Regions from separate parts of the Kitasatospora sp. NPDC057936 genome, predicted to be linked through region 3. Evidence: riboswitches for the same ligand, from Rfam matches in the RefSeq annotation. Region 3 holds a riboswitch; each other region holds the start of a gene.
What was found. Region 3 has a riboswitch for cyclic di-AMP ahead of ACFVU9_RS05360 (hypothetical protein). Riboswitches for the same ligand answer to the same signal wherever they lie in the genome.
Positions count from the first base shown of each region.

Region 1: it holds a riboswitch for cyclic di-AMP, as region 3 does, so the genes downstream of both, ACFVU9_RS18935 (NlpC/P60 family protein) here and ACFVU9_RS05360 (hypothetical protein) in region 3, are expected to answer to the same signal.
Region 2: it holds a riboswitch for cyclic di-AMP, as region 3 does, so the genes downstream of both, ACFVU9_RS40125 (transglycosylase family protein) here and ACFVU9_RS05360 (hypothetical protein) in region 3, are expected to answer to the same signal.

Region 1 covers NZ_JBHVPD010000032.1:75,423-82,142, forward strand. Annotated here, with positions in the region: gene ACFVU9_RS18915 (rhomboid family intramembrane serine protease) at 1-401, opposite strand, end outside; gene ACFVU9_RS18920 (hypothetical protein) at 604-867, shown strand; gene ACFVU9_RS18925 (NYN domain-containing protein) at 1,008-2,447, shown strand; gene ACFVU9_RS18930 (NlpC/P60 family protein) at 2,648-3,685, shown strand; cyclic di-AMP (ydaO/yuaA leader) riboswitch at 4,034-4,187, shown strand; gene ACFVU9_RS18935 (NlpC/P60 family protein) at 4,198-5,322, shown strand; gene ACFVU9_RS18940 (NlpC/P60 family protein) at 5,550-6,596, shown strand; gene ACFVU9_RS18945 (hypothetical protein) at 6,635-6,720, shown strand, end outside.
Region 2 covers NZ_JBHVPD010000121.1:6,144-12,863, reverse strand. Annotated here, with positions in the region: gene ACFVU9_RS40140 (MazG family protein) at 39-1,061, shown strand; gene ACFVU9_RS40135 (SDR family NAD(P)-dependent oxidoreductase) at 1,084-1,512, opposite strand; gene ACFVU9_RS40130 (cytochrome P450) at 1,779-3,062, shown strand; cyclic di-AMP (ydaO/yuaA leader) riboswitch at 3,273-3,441, shown strand; gene ACFVU9_RS40125 (transglycosylase family protein) at 3,447-4,376, shown strand; gene eno (phosphopyruvate hydratase) at 4,631-5,917, shown strand; gene ACFVU9_RS40115 (septum formation initiator family protein) at 6,128-6,613, shown strand; partial or broken gene ACFVU9_RS40110 (DUF501 domain-containing protein) at 6,585-6,720, shown strand, end outside.
Region 3 covers NZ_JBHVPD010000006.1:101,594-108,313, reverse strand. Annotated here, with positions in the region: gene aceB (malate synthase A) at 1-846, opposite strand, end outside; gene ACFVU9_RS05370 (IclR family transcriptional regulator) at 1,050-1,847, shown strand; gene ACFVU9_RS05365 (hypothetical protein) at 2,032-2,616, shown strand; gene ACFVU9_RS05360 (hypothetical protein) at 2,639-3,934, opposite strand; cyclic di-AMP (ydaO/yuaA leader) riboswitch at 3,936-4,108, opposite strand; gene ACFVU9_RS05355 (MoaF N-terminal domain-containing protein) at 4,600-4,929, shown strand; gene ACFVU9_RS05350 (alpha/beta hydrolase) at 5,049-6,218, opposite strand; gene ACFVU9_RS05345 (TIGR03618 family F420-dependent PPOX class oxidoreductase) at 6,449-6,720, shown strand, end outside.

The sequences.
Region 1 (6,720 bases), on a different contig from region 3:
TCGACGGTGGGGCCGAAGACGTGGAGGAAGAGCAGGTTGCCGGCCAGGTGCAGCCAGCCGGCGTGCAGGAAGAGGCCGGTGAGGACGGAGACGGCCGGGCGCTTGCCCGGCGTGGGAGCGGCCGGGCAGCCGGGGGCCGGGTCCGGGGCCTCGGCGAGCTGTTCGGCCGTCAGCGGGCGCCCGGCCAGCAGTTCGGCGGGGACGGCGCCCCAGCGCTGCTCGTACCGCTGCTCGGCGCAGAGCCGGGCCTGCCCGGTGCCGTAGAGGGGGTTGAGTCCGGCGGCCGGCCCGAACAGGAAGACCAGGGTGTTGAGCGCGATCAGGGCGTAGGTGACCGCCGGGGCGGGCACCGCGGGGCCGCCGTCCCGCGCGTCGGTGTGGCCGGGGGCCGCGAGCGCCATGCGGCCAAGCATCCCTCCGCGGGCCCTCCGTGACACCGCGCTGTACGGCAGGTGGACTAGCCGTCCCGATCGCCCGAACCGGTGGCCGTGATGGTTGCCCCAGGCAATAGGCTTGGGGCGGGCATTCCCGCCTCCCGCCGCCGATGCCGGGGCTCCGGGGGGAGCGCCTAGCCCACCCAGGGACCACCCGAGAGGACCCCCGATGACCGTCCCCGCTCTGACCGCCGAGACGCGTTGGCGCTGCACCCTGTGCGGCAACCTCACCCGCTTCGACGTGACCCGCTCCGCGCGGGTCACCGAGTTCCTGCACTTCGACCTGGCCGGCGAGTCCAAGGTCGAGGAGACCGAAGTCCTGAGCGAGACGGTCGAGACGGTGCGCTGCCGCTGGTGCAACGCGGTGGACCAGGTCGAGCTGGTCGCCCGCCCGGGCGCGGACGACGCGGCGGTCGAGGCCGAGCAGGGTTGATGCCCCGCCGGTGCGGTGGACGGTGCACGGCACGGCCGTCCGCCGCACGGGACAATACAGACAGAACGCACGGAGCGTGACGACAGGGACGGCGGCCGCGGGGCCGCACCCGTTGGACCAGGATCGGAGCCGAGGACGTGGTGGACGCAGCGAGGGAGCCCGCCGGACCGCAGGGGCAGCCCGCTGCGGAGCCGGCCGCCGGGGCGGCGGGGGCCGCCGACGGTGCCGCCGCGTCCGGAACCGCCGCGGACCCGGGAGCAGGCCGTCCCGCCGAGAAGCTCGACCGGCCGCTGCCGGAGGGCGTGCGCCGGCGCGTGGTCGGCCTGGCCGCGGACGCGCTCGGCGGACTGCCGCCCGGCGAGCTGCCGCAGAGCCTGCGTCAGTACGCCAAGTTCACCCCGGCCCGGCGGGCCAAGTACGCGGCCACGGCGATCGCGGCGGCGCTGGAGTCGGAGCCGGCCTTCCGGCTGCGGATAGCGGAGCGGCTGCGGCTGGGCCAGCCGGACCTGGTGAAGGCGCTGGAGTCGGGCAGCGTCCCCGGCGCCGCCGATCCGATGGACGTCGCGGCCGCCGCCTACCTGGTGCGGTCGGCGGGCTGGAGCCGGCTGGTCGCCGAGGCCGGCGAGGAGGCCGAGCGGGCCGGCGCCGAGGGCGCGGCCGCGGAGGCGGCCCGGCTGGTGGAGAAGCTGCAGGCCGAGCTGGCCGAGGTGCGGGCCGGGGCGCGCGCGGACCTGGACCGGCAGCGGGCCGAGTCCGAGGACGTCCGGCGGGAGGCCGACTCGCTGCGCAAGAAGGTGCGTTCGCTGGAGAGCGACACCCGCCGGGCGCAGGCCGAGACCCGTCGGCTGGCCGGTGAGCTGGAGGCGCTGCGCGCGCAGGCGGCGACCGAGCGCAGTGCGGCCGAGAGCGAGGCGCGGCGGCTGCGGCACCGCGTCGGCGAGCTGGAGACCGCCGCCGAGCAGGGCCGCCGTTCGGCCCGCGAGGGGCGCAGCGTGGAGGACATGCGGCTGCGGCTGCTGCTTGACACCGTGCTGCAGTCGGCGCAGGGGCTGCAGCGCGAGCTGGCGCTGCCGGTGTCGCAGATCCGCCCGGCGGACCTGGTGGAGGCGGTGGTGCCGGGTTCGGCCTCGCCGCACGACGTGGCCCGGCGCGGGCTCGCGGAGGACGATCCGGCCCTGCTGGACCAGCTGCTGGCGATCCCGCAGGTGCACCTGGTGGTGGACGGCTACAACGTGACGAAGACCGGCTATCCGACGCTGCCGCTGGAGCAGCAGCGGCTGCGGCTGCTGGGCGGGCTGGCGATGCTGGCCCAGCGCACGCAGGCGGAGGTCACGTGCGTGTTCGACGGGCAGGACCTGGACGTGCCGGTGATCATGGCACCGCCGCGCGGGGTCCGGGTGCGCTTCAGCCGGACCGGCGAGACGGCGGACGAGCTGATCAGACGCCTGGTGCGGGCCGAGCCGCAGGGCCGTCCGGTCGTGGTGGTCTCCGCCGACCGGGAGGTCGCGGAGGGCGTGCGGAAGGCCGGCGCGCGCCCGGTCGCCTCGGTTCTGCTGCTGAACCGGCTGGCGCGGCCCTGATTCCGTGCCGATGGGGATGACGGCCGCTCAGCGTCCGGTTTGCGGTGATGTGCGGATTCGGTGAAGCGGCGTGGGGGCTCGGAGTTCACGCCTTTGGGGGAGTGGCGCAATGCCTGGATGTTCACTAGGGTCTGGCGTCAAACCTATTTTCCGGATTTCTCACCCGAACCGGTGAGTCCATGGAAGAAGGAGCAGGTCCCTTGGCCTCCCACCGCCGTCCCAAGCAGCCGAGCCGCGCGCGGGTCTCCGTGCTCACCGCTGCTGCTGCGACCGCGGTCGCGCTCTCCGCCCAGGTGGCCGCGCACGCCGCGCCGCAGCCGAACAAGACGGATGTCAAGGCGCAGATCGACGAGCTGCAGCAGGAGCAGGAGCAGGCCGCCGAGAAGTACAACGGCGCCAAGGAGCGGGCCGACCAGCTGCGCAAGCAGGCCGACCAGCTCCAGGACCAGGTGGCCCGCGGCCAGGAGCAGATGACCCAGCTTCAGACCGGCCTCGCCGGCGTGGCGGGCGAGCAGTACCGCACCGGCGGCATCGACCCGTCCGTCCAGCTGATGCTCTCCTCCGACCCGAACAACTACCTGGCCAAGGCCTCCAGCGTGCAGCAGGCCACCGCCACCGAGACCGACGCGCTCAAGGGCCTGCTGGACCAGCAGCGCCGCCTGGACCAGGAGAAGGCCGAGGCCGCCGCGGTGCTGGCCTCCCTGGACTCCACCACCAAGGACCTGAACCAGTCCAAGGCGGACGTCAACGCCAAGCTCAAGCAGGCCCAGGACCTCCTCAACTCGCTCAGCGCCTCCGAGCGCGCCGCGCTGAAGGCCCAGCAGGCCCAGGACGACCGCGCCTCGCGCGGCACCGACCGGGTCGACCTGAGCAGCCTGCCGCCGGCCAGCGGCTACGCGGCCGTGGCCGTGGCCAAGGCGATGAGCAAGCAGGGCTCGCCGTACGTGTGGGGTGCCGTCGGCTCCAGCACCTTCGACTGCTCGGGCCTGATGCTCTGGTCGTACGGCCAGGCCGGCGTCTCGCTGCCGCGCACCTCGCAGGAGCAGGGCCACTACGGCACCCGGGTGCCCTCGCTGGACCAGGCGCAGCCCGGCGACCTGGTGATCTACGGTCCCGACATGCACCACGTCGCGATGTACATCGGCAACGGCATGGTGGTGCACGCGCCGCACACCGGCGACGTCGTCAAGGTGATGAAGGCCGACGCGATGCCGATCAACACCATCCGCCGGGTCTGACCCCCCGACACGCCGCGGGCCGGCGCGACGGCCCTGTGATCCGCGCCACCTCCCGAGCAGGGGTGGCGCGTTCGCTTGAGCGCGTTTCCCTGCGTTTCGCCGCGTTCGCGTGACAAGTGATCAGCCTTGCGTGCTGCTGCGATCACCTTCTGTCATCTTCACAAAAGAACTTGGTTATTCTTCCGCCTTTTTTCTGACAAGGATTTGAACCGATCACGGTTCAGTTACTAGGGTCGTGACCCGGACCACCGCACTGTCGATCGCCCAGCCAGGGTGGCGGCGGTGGTTCCCGCCGAGTTCGTGAAGCAGCGGGACGGGTCGAAGCGACCGTCCGACAGGGGAGCCCAGTGACAGGGGGCGCTGTGGAGCGGAGCCGGGGAACCACGTTCCTCCGGGGTGAATCGGCGCCAGGTCGGCCGGTGGAACGGCCGTGAGGCGTCGTAGGGCATGCTTCCGGCCCGAACCCGTCAGCTCACCCGGTAGGCGGACGTAGGAAGAAGGAGTCCGCCTTCGTGGCGTCCCATCGTCGTCCCAAGCCCGCCGGCCGTGCCCGAGTTTCCTTCCTGACCGGAGTTGCCGCGGCAGCCGTCGCCCTCTCCGCGCAGTCCGGCGCCCACGCCGACCCCGCGCCGACCAAGGACCAGGTCAAGGAGCAGGTCGACCAGCTCAACGAGCAGGCCGAGGTGGCGACCGAGCAGTACAACGCCGCCCAGGCCAAGCAGCAGGAGCTGCAGAAGCAGGTCAGCGGCCTGCAGGACCAGGTGGCCCGCCAGCAGGAGCAGGTGACCGACCTCCAGGGCGGCCTCGCCCAGATCGCCGGCGAGCAGTACCGCAACGGGGGCATATCCCCGACCGTCCAGCTGATGTTCTCGTCCAAGCCGGACAACTTCCTCAGCCAGGCCGACGCCCTGAACCAGGCCGGCAGCACCCAGAAGGGTCAGCTGAAGGAGCTCCAGGACCAGCAGCGCAAGCTGGACCAGGACCGCACCGAGGCCCAGGGCAAGCTCGCCGAGCTGGACGCGACCACCCAGCAGCTGAAGGCGTCCAAGGAGCAGATCCAGGGGAAGCTGACGGCCGCCCAGAACCTCTTCAACACCCTGTCCGAGCAGGAGCGCCAGGCCATCAAGGCGGCCGAGGACAAGGCCGCCGCCGATGCCAAGGCCAAGGCCGACGCCGCGAAGGCCCAGCAGGCCGCCGCCGACCGCGCCTCCCGCGACAGCAGCCGCACCGACCTCGGCTCGGCCCCGTCGTCCTCGCCGGTCGCCAAGCCGCCGGCGGCGGGCAGCTCGCGCGGTGCCGCCGCGCTGTCCTACGCCGCCACCAAGATCGGCAGCCCGTACGTCTGGGCCGCCACCGGCCCGAACTCCTTCGACTGCTCGGGCCTGATGGTCTGGGCCTTCGACCAGGCCGGCGTCTCGCTGCCGCGTACCTCGCAGGAGCAGGCCGGCGCCGGGACCCGGATCGGCACGGACCTCTCCCAGGCCCAGCCCGGCGACCTGCTGATCTTCTTCAACGACGCCCACCACGTCGGCATCTACGCCGGCAACGGCCAGGTGCTGCACGCGCCCAAGCCGGGTGCGAGCGTCCGCTACGAGGCGGTCACCAACATGCCGCTCTCGTCCATCGTGCGGGTCTGATTCCCCGCTCGGCTTCCCGCAGGCCCGGCCCTCCTCCCCGGAGGTCCGGGCCTGCGGCGTTTCCTTTCCTCGGACTGATGTCCGATTCAGGGTCAAATATTCGGGTTGGGAGGGGTTTGGACTCGGTTGCCCGGACTCGCTAACGTCTGCCACCGGACTCCCGCTCCAGGACCGCCCGCTTGGGTGCGGCGGCGGGACCGGTCCGCAGGATTGGAGCAGCCGCCGCCATGCCCGTGCACCGCCGTTCCCAACTGCTCGCCCGTGCGCTGGTGCTGACCGCGGCCGCCACCACCGCCCTGGGCGTCACGACGGGCGGCAGCGCCCAGGCCGCCCCCGGCTCCCCGGACGCGCCCAGCCGCAAGGACGTCAAGGCGCAGGTCGAGCAGCTGTACAACGAGGCCGAACAGGCGTCGGAGAAGTACAACGCCGCGCAGGAGGCCCAGCAGCGGCTCCAGGGCGAGACCACCGTCCTCCAGGGCGAGATCGCCGCCGCCCAGGACCAGCTGAACCAGCTGCGCGGCGACCTCGCCACCGTGGCCGGCGCCGAGTACCGCTCCGGCGGCATGGCGCAGACCGTCCAGCTGATGCTCGCCACCGACCCGGAGGGCTACCTCGCCCGCGCCCGGACCCTCGACCAGGCGACCGAGCGGCAGAACGAGACGCTGCACGAGCTGGTGACCCGTCAGCGCGGGCTCGACCAGCGCCGCACCGAGACCGCCGCCAAGCTCGCCGAGCTGGACCAGGCCCGCCGGACGCTCGCCGACAGCAAGCAGGAGATCCAGCAGCGGCTGGCCAAGGCCCAGCGGCTGCTCAACAGCCTGGGCGCCGCCGAGCGCTCCCGGATGGCCGCGCAGGACGCCCAGGAGGCCGAGCAGCGCGCCACCCGCGGCACCGACCGGCTGGACCTCGGCACCACCCCGCCCGCCTCCGAGCGTGGGGCGGCGGCGCTCGCGGCGGCGGTGCGGATGATCGGGTCGCCGTACGTGTACGGGTCCACCGGCCCCCGCGCGTTCGACTGTTCCGGTCTGATGTACTACAGCTGGCGGCAGGCGGGAGTGAGCCTGCCGCGCACCTCGCAGGCCCAGGCCTACGCCGGCCAGCGGGTGAGCCTGTCCGAAGCGCGACCGGGAGACCTGGTGATCTTCTACCGGGACATGCACCACGTCGGCATGTACGCCGGCGGCGGGGTGATCGTGCACGCCCCGTACCCGGGGGCCAGGGTCCGGTACGAGAGCGTCAATGCGATGCCCGTCGCGGGGGTGGTCCGGCTCTGAGCCCGACCCCGTCCGGACCGGACGCGATACGGCCCTGCGTGCTGTCCCGGCGAGGCGCCCTGCTGCTCGCCGCCGGAGGGCTGACCCAGCTGTCGCTGCCGCCCGTCGCCCCCGCGGTGGCCGG
Region 2 (6,720 bases), on a different contig from region 3:
CTGGTCGGGCAGGGGGCCGGGGCGGGTAGGTTCGGGGTGTGACGACGAATACTCCGGGCGCGAAGTTGATCCTGCTCACCACCACCCACCGGGTGGCCCCCGGGCTGCTGGCGTGGCCGGCATGGGAGGCGTTGCGGTCGGCGGGGCGGGTGCTGGCGGGGGACGCCGGGCATCCGCAGGTGGCCGCGGTGCGGCAGGCCGGGGTGGACGTGGAGATCGTGGAGCCGGCCTCGGCGCCGGCGCTGGCGCGGCTGCTGACCGAGGAGCCCGCCGGCCGGGCCCCCACGGTGTGGCTGGGCAGCCCCGACGGGGACCCGGGCCTCACCGCGGCGCTGGCGCGCCTGGCCGTGGAGCACGCGGGGGAGGTGCCGGAGATCGAGGTGCTGCCGGGGTCGTACGACCTGCCCGGCGCCCGCCTGCTGGACCTGGTCTCGGTGATGGACCGGCTGCGCTCGCCGGACGGCTGCCCGTGGGACGCCGAGCAGACGCACGCGAGCCTGGTGAAGTACCTGGTCGAGGAGGCGTACGAGCTGGTCGAGGCGATCGAGGAGGGGGACCGGGAGACGCTGCGCGAGGAGCTGGGGGACGTCCTGCTCCAGGTGTTCTTCCACTCGCGGATCGCCGAGGAGCACCCGACCGACGCCTTCTCGATCGACGACGTGGCCGGTGACCTGGTCGAGAAGCTGATGTACCGGCACCCGCACGTGTTCGGGGACGTCGAGGCGGAGGGCGCCGCCGAGGTCGAGGCGAACTGGGAGCAGCTGAAGGCGGCCGAGAAGGCGGACCGCGAGTCGGTGCTGGACGGCGTGCCGGCCGGGCTGCCGTCGCTCGCGTACGCGGCGAAGCTGGTGTCGCGGGTGCGCCGGGCCGGGTTCGAGGGCGTGCCGGACGAGTCGTACGAGCTGCCCGCGGAGCTCACGGAGGAGTCCGCGGGCAGGCTGCTGCTGGCCGTGGCGCAGCGGGCGCACGACGCGGGGGTGGACGTGGACGCGGCGCTGCGCGCGGCGGCGCGCGCCTACCGGGACGCGGTCCGCGAGGCCGAGGGCCTCAAGCCGGAGTAGACGCGGGGGAAGGGGAAGGGCCTCAGGCCGCCGTCACCGCGTCCTGGACGGTGGTCCGCGGCTGGGGCAGGACGACCTCGCCGATGGCCTCGCCGACGAGGGCGACGAGTTCGGCGAGGCGCTCCAGGCCGAGATGGTCGGGAAGGTCGGCGAGGGAGATGATCCGCTCGCCGTCCGGGCCGGCGACGCAGAACAGGTCGATCGGCCCGAGGTGCTTCTCGGCGGTGTCGACGAGCGCGGCGACGTCGCTGGGGCGGCGGACGTCCCCGCCGACGCCGACGACGGGGCAGCCGGGCCGGTCGAGTTCGCCGGCGAGGTCCTCGGCGACGCCGGCCCGCTGGTCGGCGATCAGCACTCCGGCGGCGCCGGCCGCGGTGAACCGGCGGGCGAGGTCGGCTCCCGACCCGCCGTCGAGTACCGCGATGACGACGACTGCCCCGGTGACCCGCATGGTGCGCTCCTCCCTGTGGGCGGTCCGCACTGACGCCCACGATTTCTGCCGAGGATCGTAGGCAGGTCCTGACCCTCCGCAACAGGGGTTACCCCTCAGGTGACCAGGCTCACGCCTGCCCACCGTCCAAGAGCTGTCCAAAACCCGTCCACGCACTGTCCACGGGCCGTTCGCGGGGCGTTGAGGAACGGTCCGCGGGTCGTTGACGATCCGGTCACTCACCGTAGATGGCGGGGTGCCCCCGACCCACCGGATACGGTCGTCCCATGCCAGTTCAGCCCGACGCCGCCCGCCCGCCGCTCTTCACGTGGGAGTTCGCCGCCGACCCGTACCCGGCGTACGCGTGGCTGCGCGAGCACGCCCCGGTGCACCGCACCACGCTGCCGAGCGGGGTGGACGCCTGGCTGGTGACGCGGTACGCGGACGCGCGGCAGGCGCTGGCGGACGGCCGGCTGTCGAAGAACCCGGCGCACCACAGCGAGCAGGCGCACCGCACCGGCCGGGTCGGGATCCCGGGGGAGCGGCAGGCGGACCTGATGACGCACCTGCTGAACATCGACCCGCCGGACCACACCCGGCTGCGCCGCCTGGTGTCGAAGGCGTTCACGCCGCGCCGGGTGGCCGAGTTCGAGCCGCGGGTGCAGCAGCTCACCGACCGCCTGATCGACGGCTTCGCGCAGCGCGGTTCGGCGGACCTCATCCACGAGTTCGCGTTCCCGCTCCCCATCTACGCGATCTGCGACATGCTCGGCGTGCCGGCCGAGGACCAGGACGACTTCCGTGACTGGGCCGGCATGATGATCCGCCACGGGGGCGGCCAACGCGGCGGCGTGGGGCGGGCGGTGAAGCGGATGCGGGCGTACCTGCTGGAGCTGATCCACCGCAAGCGGGCGGACCTCGGGGACGACCTGATCTCGGGCCTGATCCGGGCGAGCGACCACGGCGAGCACCTCACCGAGAACGAGGCCGCCGCGATGGCGTTCATCCTCCTGTTCGCCGGCTTCGAGACGACCGTCAACCTGATCGGCAACGGGACGTACGCGCTGCTGCGCAACCCGGAGCAGCGCCGCCTGCTGCAGGAGTCGGTGGCGCGGGGCGAGACGGCGCTGCTGGAGACCGGGATCGAGGAACTCCTGCGCTACGACGGTCCGGTGGAGCTGGCGACGTGGCGGTTCGCGACCCACCCGCTGACCATCGGCGGGGTGGACATCCCGGTCGGCGACCCGGTGCTCGTGGTGCTGGCGGCGGCGGACCGGGATCCGGCCAGGTTCTCGGACGAGAACACCCTGGACCTGGCCCGGGCGGACAACCCGCACCTGGGTTTCGGGCACGGCATCCACTACTGCATCGGCGCCCCGCTGGCCAGGCTCGAAGGCCGGTCGGCGCTGGCCACGCTGTTGTCCCGGCTGCCCGATATCGCGCTGGCGGAAAGCCCGGAGAACCTGCGGTGGCGCGGTGGCCTGATCATGCGCGGATTGCGCGAACTTCCGGTCGAATTCAGTCCCGAGAGCCGTTCACCGCACGCGCTTCCCGACGCTCCGACACACTGACGGGACGTCGCGAACCGGTACGGATCGGCCGTATGAACACCCATCAATCCGGACAAACAACCGCCGTTGGTAGGCGATCGACCACGTGCCGTAATTTCTGTGTGATGTCTGCGATATGAGCTTGTGATTGGTCTGAGGATCTGTCTACTCTCCCTGGAGTTCGCAGCTGCGGACCCCGAGTGCGGAACGCCGAGTCCTGCCCGCCGCGCCACGGGAAACCGACCAGAACCCTGGGCAGGGGCGGGGGAACCAGGTTTGTTGCCGTTCCTCCACGGCTTGGGGTGAAGCCGCCCGAGCGGAATCGTTTCCGCAGACGGCGGCCGGGCCACCTCCCGGTCCGAACCCGACAGCTCACCTCGCAGGCGTGCGGAGAGGGACCCCTTCATGCTGTTCGTTGGAACCGGTCGTCACCGCCGTCGCACCCAGACCGAGAAGGCCATCGCCGTCGCCGGAGTGGCCGGCGTCGGACTCGCGATGCCGATCCTCACCGCCACCGGCGCCTCCGCCGCCCCGGCCTCCGCCTGGGACTCCGTCGCCCAGTGCGAGAGCGGCGGCGACTGGGGCATCAACACCGGCAACGGCTTCTACGGCGGCCTGCAGTTCACCTCCAGCACCTGGAAGGCCTTCGGCGGCACCGCGTACGCGGCGCAGGCCAACCAGGCCTCCAAGGGCCAGCAGATCGCGGTGGCCGAGAAGGTCCTGGCCTCGCAGGGTCCGGGCGCCTGGCCGGTCTGCTCGAAGAAGGCCGGCCTGTCGAAGGGCGGCGCCCCCGCCGCCGTCGACACCTCCGACGCCAAGCCCGCCGCGCAGCAGCACTCCCAGCCGGTGCAGCAGCAGCCCGCGGCGAAGCCGGCCCAGCCGAAGCCGGCTCAGAAGCCCGCCCAGCAGCAGTACCAGCAGCACACGCAGCAGGCCCAGCAGCAGCCGCAGGCCCCGGGCTTCTCCGGCAAGGCCGGCTGGGACGCCGACGCGAAGGTGTACTGGTACCAGAACAATGGCACCTGGTACTGGACCAGCCACCAGGGCGTCTACCAGCAGTACGCGGGCCAGGCCCAGCAGCAGGCCGCCCAGCAGCAGTACGCCCAGCAGCAGGTCCAGCAGCAGTACGCCCAGCCGCAGCAGCAAGCCCCCCGCGCCGCCGTCGCCCCGCAGGGCGGCCACGACTACACCGTCCACGCCGGTGACACGCTGTCGAGCATCGCGTCCGCCCAGGGTGTGCACGGCGGCTGGCAGTCGGTCTACGACGGCAACCGCGGCACCGTCGGCGGCGACCCGAACCTGATCCTGCCCGGCCAGGTGCTGCACCTCGGCTGACGCCGGCCGGAACCGGTGCGACACGCCACGGAGGGGGCCGACCCCGGATCGGCCCCCTTCGTCCGCTTCCGCCCCTTTTCCCGGGGAGCCCAGGTGAACTACCGGTAAGTAGCCCGGCCACACGCTGAGACGGGACCGAGGTCGGCGTGGCCCCGGGACCACGTGCGGTTAGGCTCTGGTCGTAACGACTCCGCAATCATCCCGCCGGCCGCACCACTGGTCAGCGGGACCCTGCTTCCGCAAGGAGATGCCTCGTGCCGTCCATCGATGTCGTCGTAGCCCGTGAGATCCTCGACTCGCGTGGCAACCCCACGGTCGAGGTCGAGGTCGGCCTCGACGACGGCAGCACCGGTCGTGCCGCTGTCCCGTCGGGTGCCTCCACCGGCGCCTTCGAGGCGCTGGAGCTCCGCGACGGTGACAAGAACCGCTACTTCGGCAAGGGCGTGGAGAAGGCCGTCCTGGCCGTCATCGAGCAGATCGGCCCGGAGCTGGTCGGCTACGACGCCACCGAGCAGCGCCTGATCGACCAGGCCATGCTCGACCTGGACGCCACCCCGGACAAGTCCTCGCTCGGCGCCAACGCCATCCTGGGCGTCTCGCTGGCCGTCGCGCACGCCGCCTCCGAGGCGAGCGACCTGCCGCTGTTCCGCTACCTGGGCGGCCCGAACGCGCACGTCCTGCCGGTCCCGATGATGAACATCCTCAACGGCGGCTCGCACGCGGACTCCAACGTCGACATCCAGGAGTTCATGATCGCCCCGATCGGCGCGGAGTCCTTCTCCGAGGCCGTCCGCTGGGGCGTCGAGGTCTACCACACCCTCAAGGGCGTCCTGAAGGAGCGCGGCCTGTCCACCGGCCTCGGCGACGAGGGCGGCTTCGCGCCGAACCTGGACAGCAACCGCGAGGCCCTGGACCTCATCACCGAGGCCATCCAGAAGGCCGGCTACGTGCCCGGCCGCGACATCGCGCTGGCCCTGGACGTCGCCGCCTCCGAGTTCTACCAGGACGGCGCCTACCAGTTCGAGGGCAAGGCCCTCTCGGCCGCGGAGCTCATCGAGTACTACGCCGGGCTCGTCGCCGCCTACCCGCTGGTCTCCATCGAGGACCCGCTGGACGAGTCGGACTGGGACGGCTGGAAGGCCATGACCGTCAAGCTGGGCGACAAGGTCCAGCTGGTCGGCGACGACCTGTTCGTCACCAACCCGGCCCGCCTGGCCAAGGGCATCGAGACCGGCACCGCCAACGCGCTGCTGGTGAAGGTCAACCAGATCGGCTCGCTGACCGAGACCCTGGACGCCGTCGAGCTGGCCCAGCGCAACGGCTACCGCTGCATGATGTCGCACCGCTCCGGCGAGACCGAGGACGTCACCATCGCCGACCTGGCCGTCGCCACCAACTGCGGCCAGATCAAGACCGGCGCCCCGGCCCGCTCCGAGCGCGTCGCCAAGTACAACCAGCTGCTGCGCATCGAGGAGATCCTCGACGACGCCGCCGAGTACGCCGGCCGCGGCGCCTTCCCGCGCTTCCGCTCCGCGGAGTAATCACGCTCTGCGGAGTAATCAGCACGGTCGCTCCGCGGAGCAATGAGCACAGCCGCTCGGCGGAGTAGTACGCACAGCGAGCACGAGGGCTGAACACCTCCGGTGGTGCACGCCTGACCGGTGCCCCGCCGTTCACCCCGTAGGGTGGACGGCGGGGCACCGTCGCGACCAGGAGGGGAACGGGAGATGGCTGGCTGGAGGATCCCGGGCTTGGCGGCCCGTCCTCGCTTCACGAGCCGGGCGACCGTCCTCGTCCTGGTGCTCTGCTCGCTGGTGGCGATCCTCGCCTACCCGACGCGGCAGTTCATCTCCCAGCGCGCCGAGATCTCCGCCCAGCGGGCGAAGGCCGAGCACGCCCGGCAGCAGGTCGAGCAGCTGCGCCGGGACAAGGCCCGCTGGCAGGACCCGGAGTACGTCAAGGCGCAGGCCCGTGCCCGGCTGCACTACGCGATGCCGGGGGAGACCCCGTACATCGCGGTGGATCCGGCCGGAGCGGGCGCCGCCCAGTCCTCCGCCGCCCCGCCCGCCCCCTCCGACGGCACGGCCGGCGGCGCGGTGAAGGCCGCCAAGCCCTGGTACTCCAGCGTCTGGGACTCGGTGGACGCCGCCGACACCGCGGCCCTGGCCCCCATCGCGCCGTCGACCCGTCCCCTCCCACCGTCCCCCGCTGGAGACCCCTCCCCCCATGACCACTGAGAACCACCCCGCCGTCTCCGACGCCGACGTCGCCGCCATCGCCGCCCAGCTGGGCCGGGTCCCGCGCGGCCTGCGCGGCGTGGCCCACCGCTGCCCGTGCGGCAACC
Region 3 (6,720 bases):
GGCGGCGTGGTCGCGCAGCTCGTAGAGGATCTCGTCCATCTCGAACGCGGCGGTGATGGTCTCGATCAGGACGGTGGCGCGGACGGTGCCGTGCGGGATGCCGAGCTGCGCCTGGGCGTGCGTGAACACGTCGTTCCAGAGCCGGGCTTCGAGGTGGCTCTCGGTCTTCGGGAGGTAGAAGTACGGGCCGGAGTTGGGGTCCTCCGGACCCTTGGCGAGCAGCCGGGCCGCGTTGTGGAAGAAGTACAGGCCGAAGTCGAAGAACGCGCCGGCCACCGGGACGCCGTCGACGAGCAGGTGGTTCTCGTCGAGGTGCCAGCCGCGCGGGCGGACCACGACGGTGGCGAGTTCGGCGGCGGGCTTGAGGGTGTAGGCCTTGCCGGCGTCGCTGGTGAAGTCGATCCGGCCCTCGTAGGCGTCGATCAGGTTGACCTGGCCGCTGACGACGTTCTCCCAGGTCGGGGAGGTCGCGTCCTCGAAGTCGGCGAGCCAGATCCGCGCGCCGGAGTTGAGGGCGTTGATGACCATCTTCCGGTCCGTGGGGCCGGTGATCTCGACGCGGCGGTCCTGGAGGGCGCGCGGCGCCTCGGCGACCTTCCAGTCGCCGGCGCGGACGTCGGCGGTCTCCGGGAGGAAGTCGAGCGTGCCCGCCTGCGCGATCTCGGCGCGCCGGGTCTTCCGCCGGGCGAGGAGGTCCTGCCGGCGGCCCTCGAACGCGCGGTGGAGGCCGACGACGAAGGCGACCGCCTCCGGAGTGAGCACCTCCTCCGCCCGGTGGACGCGCGGACCGGCGACAGTGACGACCGGAGCGGCGGGGGAGACGCCGGGTCCCTGATCTGTGGCCATGAGCAGGACACTCCTAAGACGGTTGAGCCTGGCGAAGGGAGCTCCGGTGGGAGCTTCCTTTGGGGAACTTCCTTGATCCGAACCCACCTGTCGGCGCATTCGATTCTGTAAGGTGGAGACTAGTTTCCGCGATACAGAATTTCAACGGTTTGTTGATGTGATCGCCGGGACTCTACTCCTCCCCGACAGCGAAGGGAACGCCGGTGGTTGCGACCCCCGACACAGCATCGACGACGGGCGCCGACCGCGCGAGCGGCGGCGTGCAGTCCGTCGAACGCGCCTTCCAGCTCCTGGAGGCGCTGGCCGACTCCGGCGGCGTGGCGACGCTCAGCGAGCTCTCCACCACCTCCGGCCTGCCGATGCCGACCATCCACCGCCTGGTACGTACCCTCGTGCAGCAGGGTTACGTCCGCCAGGACACCGCCCGCCGCTACACCCTCGGCCCCCGGCTGATCCGGCTCGGCGAGACCGCCGGGCGCCTGCTCGGCAGCTGGGCCCGCCCCTACCTGGCCGAGCTGATGGAGGCCACCGGCGAGACCGCGAACCTCGCGGTCCTGGAGGGCGGCGAAGTGGTCTACGTCGGGCAGGTGCAGTCGCGCCGCTCGATGCGGATGTTCACCGAGGTCGGCCGGCGGGTGCAGCCGCACTGCACCGGCGTCGGCAAGGCGCTGCTCGCCCAGCTCCCCGAGGAGGAGGCCCGCGCCATACTCGGCCCCAACACGCTGCCCGCGCACACCGAGTACACCGTCACCGACCCGCAGGAGCTGCTGCACCAGCTCGCCGAGGCGCGCGAGCGCGGGTACGTCGTCGACGACCAGGAGCAGGAGATCGGGGTGCGCTGCATCGCGCTCGCCGTCCCGGGCGCGCCGACGCCGACGGCGCTGTCGGTCTCCGGCCCCGAGGCCCGCATCCGGGCGCTGGAGCAGCAGGACGGCGCGGCCTCGCTCGTCCCGGTGATGCACAAGATCGCGGCCCGGCTCGGACAGGTCCTCGCACCCTGATGGGTGGTCAGTTGAGGTGTCATGCGCAGGAAGTCGGACTGGTCGACTTCCTGCGCACGCGTTCCTCCGTTCGAGCGGACGGAGGGCGGGGCGCGGCGACGGCCGCCCGCCGCTCGGCCACCCTGGTGCGGACGCGGCCCGCGACAGCGCAGGCGGCCCGAGCACGAGGGCATGGTGAACGGCGATGGAGCGCAGGCGCAAGAGGCTTCGCGGCAGGACGGGGAACGCGGCACGGAGCGGGACGTGGCTGACGGTGGCCGTGGCGGCGGGCTGCGCGGTGGCGACGCTGACCGCCGACCCGTCGTGGGCCGGGCAGCGGCCCGACCCCCGTCCGGCAGTGCAGCTCGCGCCGGCGAGCCGGGCCGCGGCGCTGTCCGACTCCGACCTGGAGGTCGTCCGGCTCGACCCCAGCCCCGCGCCGCCCGGCGGCACCACGACCGTGCACGCCTTCGTCGCCAACCTCGGCCCGGACACCACCGCCTCGCCCTTCACCGTGATCGTCACCCTGCCGGAGGAGGTGACGGCGGTGGGCCCGTACTTCCCCGAGAACTGCGAGGCGTTCCTGGGCCGCGAGGTGCGCTGCACCTTCGGCCCCGGCCTGCCCGAGGGACGCAGCGCGACCGCGCTCGTCACGGTGCGGATCTCCCCCATGGCGCATACGGGCCTGCTGACCGGCGGGAAGGTCACGGTGATCAGCCCGGACGACCGGCACCCGCGCAACAACCGGCAGCCGTTCGACATCAGGGTCGTCGAGACGGCTGCCGGCTGATGGCTACCGTGTGCCGGTGCGGTTACCGGTAGACGCGGACGTAGTCGGCGGCGAAGGTGATCGGGGCGGTCCCCTGCGGCGCGGGGTGGTACTGCCCCGCGCACACCGACAGGTTGAGGATCAGGTACGCCGAGAAGTTCGCGCCGACGCCCTTGCCGTCCGAGAACACCTTCACGCCGTTGACGTACCAGTCCACCGAGGTGGCGCCGTAGTACGTGCCGATGGTCACCCACTGGTCCTTCGCGACGGCGCTCGCGTTGGTGTAGTAGTCGAAGTTGCCCGGGTTGACGTGGTTGGTCAGCTCCAGGAGGTTCGGGTTGTCGGGGTGGTACTCGAAGGAGTCGACCTCCCCGTTGCCATTCTTCCAGGTCCACAGGGCCGGCCAGGCGCCGGAGCCGGCCGGCAGCTTGACCCGGGTCTCGGCGTAGTCGCCGGTCTTGACCTGGAAGCCCTCGCTGGAGCCCTCGGTGGTGAGGAAGCCGGTGTTCCAGGACTGCTTGCCGTTCTCCAGCGTGTTGCTGCCGGGGGTGGCGGTGAAGGTGGCGACGCCGTTGGCCACGCTGACGTTGTTCGGGTCCAGCCAGTCGAGCTTGTTGTCGTCCGGGTTGTGGTTGCCGTACTTGTACGCGGTGCTCTTGTCGCCGACCCAGCGCTGGCCCCAGTTGATCGGGCCGTTGAACTCGTCGGACCAGGTCAGCGACTTGCCGGCGATCGGGGAGGACGGCGCCGGGGTGCTCGGGGTGGCGGTGGCGCTCGGGGTCTGGGTGGGCGTCTGGGTGGGTGCCTGGGTGGGCGTGGGGGTGGGGGTGGGGGTGGCCGACGGGGTGGCCGACGGGGTGGTGGTCGGGGCTGGGGTGCTGGAGACGACGAGCTGCTGCGACGGCAGGTTGTGCCAGGCGCCGCCGAAGTCCTGCCAGAACCCGAACTGGGTGTAGGTGCCGGCCGGCAGGGCGCGCGCGCCACTGGTGAAGGTGTAGCTCCACGGGCAGATCGGCACATTGCTGGCGTTGCCGGGGAAGTCGAGGTTGTTGCCGGCCGCGTCGCGCACGCCGACACCGACGGTCTTGGCGGTGAAGCAGGACGAGGAGTGGACGGTGAGGGTCGCGGTGGCGGCCCGGCCGGCGACCATCGTGGCCGGGGCGAGCCGGTCCTGGGTGACGGTCGGACCGGTGGCGGCCTGGGCGCCGGGCGCGGACTGGAGGCCGAACAGGCCGGCGCCGGTGATGGCGAGCGCGCCGGTGGCGGCGAGGGCGGCGGTGCGGCCGCGGTGGGACGGGCGGGCGTGGCGGGGCGCGGGGCGCCGGGCAGGCTTGTGCATGGGGTGTCCTCTGCGACGCCTGCGAGGTGAGCTGTCGGGTTCGGACTGAGAGGTCGCCCGGCCGCCGGTGGGAACGGCTTCACCCCAAGCCGCGGCCGGCACGCGCGAGGGCGTGCCGGGTCGTGGCGCTGACCTTGGTTCCCCCGCTCCCGTCCGCTGTGGTGCTCGGTTGCCCGCCGTCGGGTGGACGGGACTCGGCGTCCCGGCGGCGGGGTCCGCGAGGGCGGACGCCGTTGCAGGCTAGGCAGTCGGTCCGTGAACGGACAACTCGTCTCGGCCGGTTGTCGCGCAGCTCACAGTCGTGTCGATCAACTACGGTGCGGAGTGGATCAGTTGGCCGGTGTCCCGGCGGGCCGTTGATGTTCGGGCGGGCCGGGCGCCGATCCGGACCCCGGCGTCCGGCGCCCCGGCGGGTTCGAGGCGGTCGCGCCCGCCGAGCAGCCGGGTGCCGCCGACCGTCGCGGTGCCGGTGTCGGTGTCGGTGTCGGTGTCACCTGTTGGTCGGCGGTGCCCTGGCGGGCCCTGCGTGGTGACGGTGACGGGGGTGCGTCTTCACTGGCAGTGGCGTGCGAGCTCGCCCGATCGGATAAATTGGAGGTCCGACATCCACCGTCGTGCACAAGAGCACCGCGCCCCCTCCCGCAGAGACGAGGAACCGCCGCACCATGACCGCGCCCCTGCCCGCCTTCGCCGGCCGCACCTACCTCTTCCGGGCCGACAACGGCGCGGCCTTCCGCAACGCCTACTCGGCCGACGGCAAGCGGCTGCGCTGGGAGGGCCTCGGCGAGTCGGCGGGCCAGTGGGAGGACGTGGCGCTCCACGTCGCCGAGGTCGCGCCCGAGGTGTACTTCGTCAGCTGGACGGAGCAGAGCGGCATCACCGTCAGCCACGTGATGGACCTGGTCCGGCTGACGGTGCGCGCGTTCTGGACTTTCGAGGGCGAGGGCGGCCGGGTCGGCGAGCTCCACACGGGGACGCTGGAGCGGGTGGCCTGAGGCCGGCCGGTCCGCGAGGCCGGCGACCGTCGGGCTGCGGAAGCCGGCCGGCTGCAGCGAGTCAGGCCGCGGGGACCGTCCGGCTGCGGGGCCCGGCCGTCAGCCTACGAAGGCCGGCTTCAGGCTACGGGGGCCGGCTGGCCCGGCTGATTCGGGACCTTGAGGTGCTCGGACAGCCACTCCAGCGAGGACGGCAGCAGCTTGCTCCACGTCTCGAAGTTGTGGCCGCCGGTCTCCAGCATGCTGTACGAGACCTTCATCGGGCCGGGGCTCTGCACCGCGTCGATGAACGCCTCGGTGTCGTGCTTGTAGTCGCCGTCGCCCTGCTTCGTGCCCGCCAGCAGGACGGCCGCCTTGGGCTGCGGCAGGTTCTTGAGCCGCCACATCAGGTCGGCCTCGTCCCGGCGCTGCCGGCTGCCGCCGAAGAGGTCGCCGGTGGTCGGGTCCTCGGCGGCACGGTAGTAGCCGGAGAGGGAGACGGCGGTCGGGAAGACCTCCGGGTGGCGCATGGCGAGCTTGACCGCGCAGTAGCCGCCGGTGGAGTTGCCCATGAAGGCCCACGCCTGCGGGTCGGCGGAGACCCGGAAGCTCGCCTGGATCGCCGAGGGGACGTCCTTGGTGAAGTACGTGTCGGACTGCGCGCCGCCGGGGATGTCCTCGCACTCGGTGTCCTGCGGGAGGGCGGGCGAGGGACGCATGAGGACCATGACGGTCGGCTGCATCTTCCCCTCCTGGAGCAGCTTGAGCGCCGCGCCCGGGTAGTTGAACCGCGTGATCAGGTTCTCGGCTTGCCCGGGGAAACCGGTGCTGACGATCACGGCCGGGAACTGGCGCTGCGCGTACTCGGGCTGGAAGTACTGCGGCGGCAGGTAGACGTAGCCCTCCGTGGACAGCCGGGTGAGCTTGCCGTCGATCCGGACCTTGCGGATCTCGCCGGACTTGGCAGGCTCGCGGCCCATCGCGCCGCCGCCCTGGACGGAGGCGTGGCCGATCGTCTCCACGAGCAGGCGGCCGGAGGCGTCCGCCTTGTTGTGGATCACCACCGGGCCGTTGTCACCGCCGGTGCCGAGCAGGTCGTCCCAGCTGCTGTAGAAGGAGAAGTAGTTGTTGGCGACGAGGCCGAGCGCGGCGAGCACGGTGAACTGGGTGGCGAGCAGCGTGCCGATCCGGCCGAGCACCGCCTGCCAGGTCTTCCTCGCGAGTCTGGGCCACAGCCAGACCGTGGCGGCCATCATCACGACGGCGATCAATACGGTCAGCGCCAACACCTTGTGGCTCGTCAGGCCCATGTCCTACTTGCTCCCACGCCTCGAACTCACGCCCCCGCCGCTAGGACATCCGGGGCACCTCCCCGGTTCCCCGTCGGGACGCGATCTTCCACCCTAGCGGGCCGGGGTTCCGGGTGACGGATGACAACTTTCAGATAACAGAGTTTGAAATCTGTCATCTGAAAGTTGTCATCTCGCCGAGCCGAACCTGATAGAACGTCAGGTGATCGGGAATCCCTGGAGGTGGCGCGGTGGGCGGCTGGAACGAGGAGATCCGGGCTCGGGTTCGCGAGCCGCGGATCTGGTACGTGGCGACCACGGACGCCGAGGGCGCCCCGCACGTCACCCCGATGTGGGTGGACCTGGAGGGCGACCTCGTCCTGTTCAACACGGCCATCGGCCGCACGAAGGAGCGGAACCTGCGCCGCGACCCGCGCGTCTGCCTCTCCAACGCCGACCTGGCCGATCCGTACGACCGGGTCCAGATCCACGGCCGCGCCGTCGGGTTCGTGACCGGCGAGCG